DNA from 3 places in the Planococcus sp. RAB007_Raresut genome. Region 2 is predicted to be linked to each of the others. Evidence: a T-box and tRNA genes for the amino acid it is inferred to sense, from the RefSeq annotation. Region 2 holds a T-box; the other regions hold tRNA genes.
What was found. The T-box of region 2 lies ahead of argS (arginine--tRNA ligase). A T-box ahead of a tRNA ligase gene usually reads a tRNA of that ligase, here a tRNA-Arg.
Positions count from the first base shown of each region.

Region 1 (4,202 bases), on a different contig from region 2:
GGTTGTACGAATCTTCGTTGACGCCCATAACTAGCATTTTCATGCCGTTTTTACCAGGCGCTGAAAGGATAACTTTCTTAGCTCCAGCTTCGATGTGTTTTGAAGCTTTTTCTTCAGTCGTGAAGATTCCTGTCGACTCCAGTACGATGTCGATTCCAAGATCTTTCCAAGGTAATTGCGCTGGATCTTTTTCAGAGAAGACTTTAATTTCTTTGCCGTTGACAACAATATTTTCGCCGCTTGCTGAAACTTCTGCATCCAAGGTACCGTGGATCGAATCGTATTTCAATAGATGAGCAAGCATTGCTGCATCTGTTAAATCATTTACTGCAACTACTTCCACTTCAGGGTTTGCCAATGCTTCACGGAATACTATACGTCCAATGCGGCCAAAGCCGTTAATCGCCATTTTTAAAGTCATATTATTTTCCTCCTAAGTTTTCTATAAGGTTAAGAATTTCTGTTGCGGCACCTTCATCAGTCACAAGTACTGACCGTTCAGGTGCATTTTTGAAATATGAAATTATCGCTTTCGCTTTCGAGTGCCCGCCAGCTACTGCAATAATCGCAGGGGCTTTTTGCACTTGTTCCAATTGGATTCCCGCTGAACGGATGCGGTAAACAACATTGCCATCTGCATCGAAGTAATACCCGAATGCCTCGCTGACAGCGCCGCCTTCCGTGATCATCTGAACTTCTTCAGCAGTCGACTGCCGCCTTAGCGCCATTTCTTCGGCATTGCCGATTCCATGGACAACAAGATCCGTTTGTTCATAAAGGTCCATCATTTCCTTGATAAGCGGTTCTTTCATCATCATGGCATAAGCTTCTTCACTTAGATGATCCGGCAAATAAAGCGTTTTAAATGAACCACCGGTTTTTTCAGCAAAAGCTGAAGCAATCGTATTCGCCTGATGCAGAACATCTTCACCCAGGCCACCGCGCGCAGCAATGAATTGCAAAGGGGGATAGGCTTTATCGCCTTTCAATTCTTTGGCGATTGCCGCCATCGTGCTGCCTCCGGTCACGGCAACTTTGGTTTCACCGATGAAATTCGCTTCCAGAAGACGAGCAGCTTCTTTACCGATCCCTTTTTTAACTGTGACTGCTTTGTCAGAATCCAAAGGAACTACAATGACATCCGATATTTTCAAATGCTTTTTCAATCTTTCTGCAAGATCTGCAATCCCAGTCAGCTTTTGCATAAAGGATTTTAAAGAATCGAGAACTTCCTCGCCTTGCCTGGTAATCACCATGCCGGCGGATTTCATCTCGATCAATTGCTGTTCCCGCAGAAGATCCGTTTCTTTTCGGATATCGCGTTCCGTCATTCCGGAAAATTCACTCAAGGTTCTCCTGCCAATCGGCTGTTCCTGATTGATTGTCTGCAGGATTTGATAACGTTTTTTCAGGAGCACGGACATTTCCGGCAACAGTTTATTCTGTGCTGAAGATAAAGCATCCATAGATTCACTCCATTCCAGCTGGACGAAATTTATCCCACTAGGTAATTTTCTGTCCCACTAAATTCATTCTACCTAATAGTAATTCTGATTGCAACAAAAAAGAAGCGTCAGTAATTCAACGCTTCCAGAATTTCGGCATACCCGATATTGCCATAGATCAATACTTTGTCATCTTCTTCAAGTACCGGAATCATCAGCATGTATTTTTCATGCAGCCGGTCATCCTCTTCTATATTCACTTCCTTGAACTCCACCGGAAAATCTTCTTGTATCAGTTTAAGCATTAGTTTCGCTTCTTCACATAATGGACAATTAGGACGGGTATAAAGTGTCAGCATGGCCAGCCTTCTTTCTTTAAAGAAATTATTATCTCAGCAAATTAAAAATCAGTTAAAATAATCACTACGGATCAATCAACAGGGAAAATTTTATGAGTTTTCTTATATATATAAGAAAACCCGCTCCGCCAAATACTGGCAAGCGGGTCTCATCATATGCCCTCGGAGGGGATCGAACCCCCATTACAAGAATCGGAATCTTGGGTGTTATCCATTACACTACGAGGGCGAATCGTCATTAGCGACTTTACCAGTATACAAAATATGGCGGCACTTATCAAGTTGATATTTTCAATTCGTTAGATTTGACCTTCATTGACCAAGATGTGTATGATAATAATACAGCTGAAATGTATTTCAGTGCTGAATGTTATCACTTACACAAGGAGGATTTTCTATGAATTTAATTCCAACAGTAATTGAACAGACGAGCCGAGGCGAGCGCGCTTACGACATTTACTCGCGTTTATTGAAAGACCGTGTCATCATGCTCGGCAGCGGCATCGACGATAATGTTGCAAACTCAATCGTTGCACAGCTTCTGTTTTTAGAAGCCGAAGATCCTGATAAAGATATTTCCATCTATATTAACAGCCCGGGCGGCAGCATTACAGCCGGTATGGCTATCTACGATACGATGCAATTCATCCGTCCAGATGTTCAAACGATCTGCATCGGTATGGCAGCGTCAATGGGCGCTTTCCTTCTTGCAGCAGGTACAAAAGGAAAACGCTATGCGCTTCCGAATGCTGAAGTTATGATTCACCAGCCACTTGGCGGTGCACAAGGCCAAGCAACTGAAATCGAGATTGCAGCAAAACGGATCTTGTTCCTGCGTGAAAAATTGAACCAGATTCTTGCTGACCGCACTGGCCAATCGCTTGATGTCATCTCAAAAGACACTGATCGCGATAACTTCATGACAGCTGAACGTGCTCTTGAATATGGTTTGATCGATCAGATCATCACTCGCAGCAAATTGCCTAATGAACATAAGAAAGAAGATATTTAATATTTAAAGCATGAAAGAACCCCGCAGCGAATGCTGCGGGGTTTTCTTATGCTTCTTTTTCGATTAGCGCAGCCAAAGCTTCAACCGCAGATTCTTCATCAGAACCGTCTGCTGAAATTTGTACTTCAGTGCCTTTGCTGATCGCCAGGCTCATAATGCCCATGATACTTTTAGCATTTACTTTCTTTCCCTCTTTTTCGAGGTAGACGTCTGAATTATATCTGTTTGCTTCCTGAACAAATAAAGCCGCCTGTCTGGCTTGTAAACCTGATTTCAATTGTACACTCACTTGTTTCTCAACCATGCATATCCTCCTCAGAAAATTGACTGTACTGTAATATGATTCTATTGATTTATATGAAAGAACTGCGGCAGTTAACCGCCGATCGTTTCGCCTTTTCTCAATGATTCAGCGATTTCGTCAATCTTCCGAAGTCGGTGATTGACACCGGATTTGCTGACTTTCCCGGTTGATACCATTTCACCGAGCTCCTTCAGTGTAACATCCTGATACTCGACGCGCAGCCTGGCAATTTCACGCAAACGCTCCGGCAGCTGTTCCACGCCAATAACCGAATCGATAAAGCGAATATTTTCCACTTGGCGAAGAGCCGCGTCGATGGTTTTATTGAGATTGGCGGTTTCACAATTGACCAATCGGTTGACGCTGTTCCGCATATCCCTGATAATCCGAACATCCTCGAATTTCAATAAAGCTGAATGCGCACCGGCAATGCTGAGGAAATCAGAGATTTTTTCAGCTTCTTTCAAATAAGTGACAAAGCCTTTTTTCCGTTCGATCGTCTTACTGTTCAAATGGAAAAAGTTCATCAATTCTGTGAGGGAATCCGCATGATCTCGGTCAGATGAGTATATTTCAAGATGATAGGATGAAGTTTCCGGGTTATTGACAGAACCTCCAGCCAAAAAAGCACCGCGCAAATATGCACGTTTACAGCAATTTTTCTCGATCAGCTTCTTATCAATTTCCTGCTGGGACTGAAAACCTTCAGTGATGATCAATAGGTCTTCTAGGATATGTTTGGAACCATCCCGGATCCGGCAAATATAAACGTTATTCTTTTTGAGTCGCATCTTTTTCCGCACCAGCAACTCCACTGGATACGGCGGATAGAAGCGTTTTAAAAGTGTGTAGATCCGGCGGGCAATCGCGGCATTCTCTGTCTGTATATCCACGCTCAATTGCCTGCTCGAAAACGACAGCGTGCCATTCATCCGTATCAATGCCGATAACTCGGCCTTGCCACAGCATTCATCCACTTCAATTTGCGTCATTTCTTTTTTTGTTTCCGAAGCGAACGACAATTCATTCCCCTCCTTTCAACCCTTTAAAAAAACCGAAGTTTCGGTTCTTCTTTCATTTGG
Region 1 covers NZ_JBXYIF010000007.1:121,440-125,641, forward strand. Annotated here, with positions in the region: gene gap (type I glyceraldehyde-3-phosphate dehydrogenase) at 1-421, opposite strand, end outside; gene AC2Q9J_RS15270 (sugar-binding transcriptional regulator) at 423-1,466, opposite strand; gene AC2Q9J_RS15275 (glutaredoxin family protein) at 1,574-1,804, opposite strand; tRNA gene AC2Q9J_RS15280 (tRNA-Arg) at 1,962-2,033, opposite strand; gene clpP (ATP-dependent Clp endopeptidase proteolytic subunit ClpP) at 2,202-2,816, shown strand; gene AC2Q9J_RS15290 (HPr family phosphocarrier protein) at 2,863-3,120, opposite strand; gene whiA (DNA-binding protein WhiA) at 3,192-4,142, opposite strand; gene AC2Q9J_RS15300 (gluconeogenesis factor YvcK family protein) at 4,166-4,202, opposite strand, start outside.
Region 1: it has a tRNA-Arg gene. The T-box ahead of argS (arginine--tRNA ligase) is inferred to sense a tRNA for this amino acid. The anticodon was not compared.

Region 2 (4,202 bases):
TATTGAAATCCTGTGCCAGTTCGATTGCGTATCTTGCAATAACGGAAGGTTCGCTTTGCTCAAAGCTTTTCAAAATCACCTCCGGAAATGCCATCAAATCCTTGATGACTTCCCAACTGTAGCTGTCGTCCAGTCCAACAGCCTTAATCTCATCCACCGAAATTCCTGATTTCCGCAAAATCGAGCAGGCTCTGGCGTGGGTGTACTGGACGTAAGGTCCCGTTGCACCTTCAAAACGCAGCATTGCCTCCAGTGAAAACTCGACGTTATTCTGCCGCTCCGTTTTCAAATCGTGGAAAATCACTGCACCGACGCCCACCATTTGTGCGGTTTCCGTTTTATTCGCCAGTGCCGGATTCCGCTCTTCGATATTTTTTTCCGCCAGCTGGATTACGTCTTTTAACACCTGATCCAATAAAACCACTTTCCCTTTACGGGTCGACATCTTTTTCCCGTCTTTCAATATGAATCCGAACGGAATGTGTTCCATATCATCCGACCAGTCATATCCCATCTTTTTCAGCACCAATTTCAATTGCCTGAAATGCAGCGTCTGTTCTTGCCCAACCACGTAAAGCGATTTTGCAAAGTGATAATTCACTTTTCTGTATAAAGCGGCCGTCAGATCCCGTGTGCCGTAAAGCGTTGCGCCGTCACTTTTCCTGATCAGAAACGGCGGCAGCCCTTCTTCAGTCAAATCCACCACTTCCGCGCCTTGGGACTCCGTAAGCAAATCTTTCGACCTCAGCAATTCGATAGTCGCAGCCATCTTATCGTTATAAAAGGCTTCACCGGCATACGAGTCGAAATCCACTTCCAGCAGTTCATAAATTTTGCTGAATTCCTTCAGCGATTCATCTTTAAACCATGTCCATAATTCTTCCGCTTCCACGTCGCCATTCTCCAGTTGCCAAAACCACTTTCTGGCCTCGTCTTCCAGGCCAGGGTCACCTTCAGCTTCCTCATGGAATTTAATATACAGCGACAATAATTCCGGTATCGGATTTTCCTTCACCGCCGCTTCATCGCCCCATTTTTTATATGCGACGATCAATTTTCCGAACTGCGTGCCCCAGTCTCCCAGATGATTGATCCCCACTGCTTTATATCCAACCTTTTCAACGATTTTCGCCAATGAATTCCCGATCACCGTCGACCTCAGATGTCCCATCGAAAAAGGTTTTGCAATATTGGGGGATGAAAAGTCGATGGTGATATTTTTGCCTTGACCGAGCCCGCTCCCGCCATATGCCGCCTTTTCTTCCACGATCGTTTGCAGCAACTCTTTACTGACGGCTGATTTTTTCAAGAAGCAGTTTACATATGGTCCTGCAGCAACGACATCCTCGAACACAGGATGTTTTATCCGCTCCGCTAACTCCACTGCAATCAAATGCGGTGCCTTGCCTTGGATCTTCGCCAATGAAAAACAGGGAAACGCCAAATCACCCTGGCCATCAAACTTCGGTTTTTCAACTAAACCCATTATCTTCCCTAAATCCATTCCACCATCCAGATTTTTCTCGATTTCCTCTGCAAACAATTTGTTATAATCCATCGTTCCACTCCTCCTGTTTCCCGGTAAAAAAGAAAAAACCCCGTCTCTAATATGAATTAGAGACGGGGTTCCCGCGGTACCACTCTGATTGCCCGATCATCGGACCTGCTTAAAGCGGTAACGGCGCCAGCCGACCTGCCCTACTCGAGTTCAGGCGGTTTCTCAGATATGCGGTTCGGTATACTTCGGCCGCCAGGCTTCCACCATCCCCGGCTCGCTTCGACACTCCATATACCTACTCTTATCTTCCCAGAATTTAATGTATTTTTGTTATCTTACCGATTTCCATAATTTGTGTCAATGCTTGATTCGACTTTTTCATATTTAAGGAGAAATGGCAGGCCTGTTGAAACCAGGGCAATCACAGCCACAATCGGCAACATGACTCTTCCCAGCTCCAGATTCTGCATAAAAATCGAAATATAAATCACAGGCACCAGCAGCAATAAAACCGCCAATAGCCGAGAGGCACTGGCTACTTTATGCACTGTACCGCATTTCCGGCAACTAACCGGCCGAAAAGCGAGCCATAACGATTGATAAAGCTGGTTCCATTTGAAAGCTTGCTTACAGTTTTCGCATCTCTGCATTCTTCCGGCTCCTTCTAGCTAAAAAACGATCTTTTATTCGCGTAAATTTTTGCCTCTTTCGTACATCGCCTGCATATTTTCCTCAGGCACCAAGGCGCCGCCGGTAGACCAGGCAATGTGTACAGCCTTATCTGGATCCACACCGCGCGTGGACAGATATTCCTCTTGACTCAATTTAACCGGTCCGAGTAAAGATGAAGCTGCAGATGGCTCGACAAAAATGTCATCGCCATCGGCCAGAATTGCCAATAACCGGTATAGTTCTTCGTCTTCAAGTGTATAAATGCCGCTGATCAATTTTTCACTGATTGACGAAGCGAAACTCGATGGCCTGCCGACTGCAAGGCCGTCGCCTTCAGTCAAATTATCGATTCCGAAATCCTGGACGCAGACTTTTTCTTTCTGCCCCGTCATCAAACCGATCAGGACAGACGGCGAATGCGTCGGTTCCACAAAGAAGCAATGGACGGCATCGCCATAAATCTGTTTGAGCCCGAACGTGATGCCGCCCGGCGACCCGCCAACACCGCATGGCAAATAAACGACCAGAGGATGTTCCGCATCAATAGTCATATCCAGATCATCCAATTGTTTTTTCAGGCGGAAAGCTGCAGTGCTGTAGCCAAGAAACAGATGCTTCGAATTTTCATCATCGACAAAATAAGCCATTGGGTTCTCTTTGGTCTGTTGACGTCCCTCCAGAATGGCTTCACCGAAATCGCCTTCAAATTCATGGACGATGGCGCCTTTAGCGCGCAGCAAGTCCTTCTTCCACGCTTTTGCATCAGCCGACATATAGACGGAAACGGAAAAGCCGAGCTCCGCACTGATAATACCGATGCTTAGTCCCAAATTGCCTGTCGAACCCACGCCGATTGAATATTGGCCGAAGAAATCCTTGAACTCCTTGGATGCAAACTTGCTGTAATCATCGCCATCAGTGATCATGCCACTCTCCAGCGCCAATTGCTCCGCATGATGCAGCACTTCATAAAAGCCGCCGCGCGCTTTGATCGATCCCGCGACCGCGAGTTCATTGTCACATTTCAGGAACAGTCTGCCGGGAATTTTTGTGCTGTAAGTGGTTTCTAAAATGTCTTTAGTTGAGGAAATTTCTTTCAATGGTGACTCGATGATTCCTCCAGCTTCTGCCGTTTCAGGAAACGCTATCGCCAAAAAAGGCGCAAAGCGCTGCCATAGCTCCTCCGCTCCTTGCATATCCTCTTTCGTTACCGCCAGTTGTCCGAGATCCGAAGTCTTCGTTTCATTCGGATTCAGCCATAACACCGGCCGAAAATCCATCACGTCGGATAATAAAGGGTACTTCTGCTGCCAATCGTTGAGTTGCTGTTGCGTAACTGCCATTGGAATCATCCTTTCTGCTGAGTGACTGCTTCTCTCCTCATCATACATGAAATAGTTGATGATTTCAGTTTCTGATCTGAATGCATTTCGGGGAATCCATATTTAGATTTAAAATGCAGCTTGCCCCATCTTTAACTCTCTGTATAGTTCAACATTTCCCGATGCCCTTACCCCATTCCTCAAAACCAATGTATCCTCCAGGCCGATTCGCACTCCGTAATCTTGGGACAGGGCATTATCAATTACCCCCCATGTATTTATCCCTTCTCCCTGATGCACCTGTTCCAATGAATGATTATGCTCGGCTATAATATCGCTGATCTGGTTAGCTTGGCGAATTGCTTCCTCTTCTTCTTCGAAGAACATCTCAATCAGAACTCGTTCACAAAACAGGTCCAGCTTATGCTTCACAAAAATTTCGGCGTCGTTGAGATTCCATATCCCCGCTTCCGGTTTAATCCCTTTATTCTTCAGCAAATTCCAAAGTTCTACGCTTCCAGGCTCTGAGAGATTCACTGAAGTATAATCCGGCCGGAATTCCCATTCTCTGATATTCCGGTATCGCCTCTCCGGAGTCATCCCGTTGAACAAATTCGAACTTAAGCCGATTTTTATATCCGGAAAGCGCTGCCTTAAAATCCGCATTTGCGGTGCAAGCAGACGGTTTTCGAATGTCTCCATTCCCTCGC
Region 2 covers NZ_JBXYIF010000001.1:362,562-366,763, forward strand. Annotated here, with positions in the region: gene argS (arginine--tRNA ligase) at 1-1,558, opposite strand, end outside; T-box leader at 1,614-1,818, opposite strand; gene AC2Q9J_RS01770 (TIGR04104 family putative zinc finger protein) at 1,834-2,148, opposite strand; gene dsdA (D-serine ammonia-lyase) at 2,182-3,513, opposite strand; gene AC2Q9J_RS01780 (3-keto-5-aminohexanoate cleavage protein) at 3,622-4,202, opposite strand, start outside.

Region 3 (4,202 bases), on a different contig from region 2:
AGATGATTTTATCGACGTAATCATTTTCATACAGCCAAATGGAATGGTTGATGCGTTCACGAAGCACGGGTGATGGTTCATCTCCCCATACTGCAGTTCCCAAAACGATGGCTGCGTCCGCCTTCACGAGCTCGGAAGTTTGTGCGTAAGTCCATATATCATAAGCGGCAGTTCCGCTGAATCCAACAAGCAATACTAAAGCAGCAAAAAATATTTTAACCGGCAGTTTCGTCAGCAATTTCCAGTTCATCCTACTTTCTGTTATTCATCTATTACCTCAGAACAGTTTAGCAAATCCGGCTGTGCGATTGGAAGAGTTTCGTAGAAAATATTTTCACTTTATTCAGCCGCTTCACAAAATATCCATGAACTTAAGATTTAACGATAATCCTATGCTCTTAGATGAACAGCTCGCCTTTGCCAAATGTGACCGAGTTGCCGCCGATTTTCACTTCTTCTATATCTTCCGCAGTTCCATTGATAGTGATATTGATGAAACTTGGACGCCCCATTTCAAATCCTTGTTCACTTGTAATCGTATAAATGCCATTTTCAGCAATCGGCAAAACTCGATGTTTAACTAAATAAGCACCCATTGGGCCACTTGCAGCACCGGTGGCGGGATCTTCCGAAATCCCCATTGCCGGAGCGAACATCCTTCCATGAACCGAGGATTCTTTGTTTTCCGTTTCTGAACTAAAAGCAAAGATATGCTGATAGTTCGGTTGGCCTTTGAAATGCTGCTCCCAAACATCGAGTCGGAATTGGATTCTGCGAATAGCTTCGAGAGAACGGATCGGGACAAACAGAAAAGGGACCCCTGAGGATACCATTTGTATAGGAAGATCTGAAACGAGGTCCGCATCAGTTAAAGAAAGAAGGTCAGCTGCCAGTTCTCTATTGCCGAAACTTTCATCGAAAGAAGGCATTGGCTGCTTCATTTCAACTTTCACGACTCGCCCCTGCTCTTTCAGAACCGCAACCCGTATTTCGCCGACTTCTTCCTCAAAGACAAACTCATTCCAACCGTCTGTAGTCGGCACTAGACCATTAGAAGCTAAAACATAAGCAGCTCCGATTGTCGGGTGGCCAGCCATTGGCAATTCCATTTGCGGCGTGAAGATCCTCAACTTTCTCGTATTCGTACTTTTATGCGGCGGATAAATAAAAACTGTTTCGGAAAGATTCAGCTCCCTGGCAATCTTCTGCATCGTTTCAGTTGATAGATCGGTTCTACCCTCGACCACTGCCAGTTGATTACCGCCAAAAGGAATATCAGTAAATACGTCCACTAATGTATAGGATAAAGTTTTCAAGGTTGGCCCCCTCACAGATTTACTTGAGTAGTTTTAATTAATTTATATACTGATTTGAAATTGATATCTATTAACCATTATAACCATTTACACTCCGGGATTCGACGCAAACAGAAAAAAGCCCGAAACCGTTGGACTTCAACGATTTCGGGCTTTTTTCCTTTTCATTAGGATGTCTATAATCAGACTGTACGTCCCAGGAGCGATTCGAACGCCCGACCGACGCCTTAGAAGGGCGTTGCTCTATCCAGCTGAGCTACTGGGACATGGCTTTCTGCTCAATGCAAACTTAACTGATGAACAGCTTGTTTTGCATTCTATTTCGAAAGACAATTTTAATTATAGAAATCTTTTATGAAAATGTCAACGCTATTTTAAAAAAACATTTCAAAATCGTTAAAATCGATGGCAGCTCAGTTGCCGGACAAGCCAGGCATTGCTTTCCCTAGTTCACGAATAGCATTTCCACGGTGGGAAACTGATGCTTTTTCAGAAGGTTTCATTTCGGCCATCGTTTTTTCAAGAGCAGGCACATAAAAGATCGGATCATACCCGAATCCGTTTTCGCCTTTTCTCTCATCAATGATCAAACCTTCACAGGTTCCTTCAAAAAGAAGAGTTTCCTGGCCTGGGGATGCCAAAGCTAAAACACAGCGGAAACGCGCTGTCTTTTCGTCATCCGGTACCTGGACCATTTTCTGCAAAACTTTATCAATATTGGATTCATCGTTTCTTTCATCGCCTGAATAGCGGGCAGAATAGACACCCGGTTCGCCGTCAAGCGCATCGATTTCCAGACCGCTGTCATCAGCGATTACGGTCGCCTGCAGTTCCTGGGCAATCGCTTCCGCTTTCAGGATAGCATTCGCTTCGAAGGTCTCGCCGGTTTCTTCGACATCCATGTGCGGAGCCACATCATGCAAAGTCAGTACTTTATAGCCCATTGGTTCAAGCAATTGTTCGAAATCCTTGGCCTTGCCCTTGTTTTTCGTCGCAATGATTATCTCTTTCATAATTCCGACCTCGTTTCTTCTCCGATCCGGAGTGCGGTTTCACCTAAAATTTCTTTCTGCTTTTCAATTAATTGACGGATTCCGGCTTCACCGAGATCCAGCATTTCATTTAATTGAGCACGTGTAAAGGTGGATTCTTCACCCGTTCCCTGCAGCTCGACAAAATGGCCTTTGCCGGTCATTACCAGGTTCATATCAACTTCTGCTGTTGAATCTTCGCTGTAATCCAAATCAAGGATAGCGCCATTCTCTTTTGTGATGCCGACACTTGTGGCTGCCAGAAAATCCGTTACAGGGAAAGCCGTCAGATCAAGTTTGCTGATGGCCATGACCATCGCCACGTATGCTCCCGTGATAGAAGCTGTCCGCGTGCCGCCGTCTGCCTGAATGACATCGCAATCAAGCCACAAGGTGCGTTCGCCCAGTTTTTCAAGATCCACGACAGCACGCAATGCACGGCCGATCAAACGTTGGATTTCCATCGTACGGCCGCCAATTTTACCCGCTGACGCTTCACGGCGATTACGGCTGCCTGTCGCACGCGGCAGCATGGCATACTCAGCTGTAATCCAGCCTTTCCCTTGCCCGCGCAGGAAACCTGGAACTTTTTCTTCTATTGTCGCTGTACAGATCACCTTCGTCTGCCCCACCGTAATCAATACGGATCCTTCCGGGTGGATCAGATATTCTGCCTGCATATTGACCGGACGCAATTCATCCGCTTTTCTTTCATCTGCTCTTGTCATGGATATCCTCCTTATATTTACTCGATTAGCGTACCATATTTTATAGGGACCGACAAAAACCTGACAGCAGCGCCATCAGGTTTGAGAGAATTTAATTGAGTGAATGACCGGTTTTTCAATCTCCAGCCATTTTTTGATGATCGTTTCAAAAATCGAAGTGGAACCTGATGTGTAGAATTTATGCACTCGCCGTTTACCAGCTGGAGCCAGCATGCCCTGAAAACGCAGGTGATTTTCTACATCCTTGGCGGTTTCAGAAGCGGATGACAATACCGTCACAGATGGTCCGAACTTCTCCTGGATGAATTCCTGCAAAAGCGGATAATGCGTGCAGCCCAGTATGGCGGTATCAAAATGCTTGCGGTCCAATTGTGCAAGCGTCTCCCTTACCATTTTTCTGGCAAATTCACCTTCGTACTCATCACTTTCCACCAATGGCACAAATTTAGGGCATGCCAGCTGGACGATATGGCATGACGACATCAACGATTTTAAAGCATTTTCGTATGCGCCGCTTTTTACTGTGCCGATTGTGCCAAGCACAGCGATTTCTTTCGTGGCCGAAACTTTCATCGCTGCCCGTGCACCTGGAAAAATGACACCGATGACCGGAATCGGCAATTTTTTCTGCAACGAATCAAGCGTTGCAGCGGTCGCCGTATTACACGCGATGACCAGCAGCTTGATATTCTTATCCATTAGCGCACGCGCCATTTGCCAAGTATATTTTCTGACTTCCGCTTGTGGACGAGGCCCATACGGACACCTTGCATTGTCTCCGATGTACAGCACTTGCTCGTTCGGCAAAAGCCGCATGATTTCTTTCGCGACAGTCAAGCCGCCGACTCCTGAATCGATTACTCCGATTGGCGCATTCGCTTGCATGTTTCCGCCCCTATTTCATGTTCGTGTGCAATTTCTCCAATAAGAATGAAAATTGCTCCACTTCTTCTTCGCTGAATTCAGTCAGGACGTTCTGTAAATAATCCTGGCGTTTCTCAATCACTTCTTCGATGATGCGCTCGCCTTCTTTCAAAAGCTTGATACGCACAACGCGGCGATCTTGTTCCTCACGAATCCTTACGACCAGTTCATTCTTTTCCATGCGGTCAACCAAATCCGTTGTC
Region 3 covers NZ_JBXYIF010000003.1:161,596-165,797, reverse strand. Annotated here, with positions in the region: gene AC2Q9J_RS07435 (YdcF family protein) at 1-250, opposite strand, end outside; gene AC2Q9J_RS07430 (PhzF family phenazine biosynthesis protein) at 399-1,316, opposite strand; tRNA gene AC2Q9J_RS07425 (tRNA-Arg) at 1,509-1,582, opposite strand; gene AC2Q9J_RS07420 (XTP/dITP diphosphatase) at 1,730-2,329, opposite strand; gene rph (ribonuclease PH) at 2,326-3,075, opposite strand; gene racE (glutamate racemase) at 3,151-3,960, opposite strand; gene AC2Q9J_RS07405 (MarR family winged helix-turn-helix transcriptional regulator) at 3,971-4,202, opposite strand, start outside.
Region 3: it has a tRNA-Arg gene. The T-box ahead of argS (arginine--tRNA ligase) is inferred to sense a tRNA for this amino acid. The anticodon was not compared.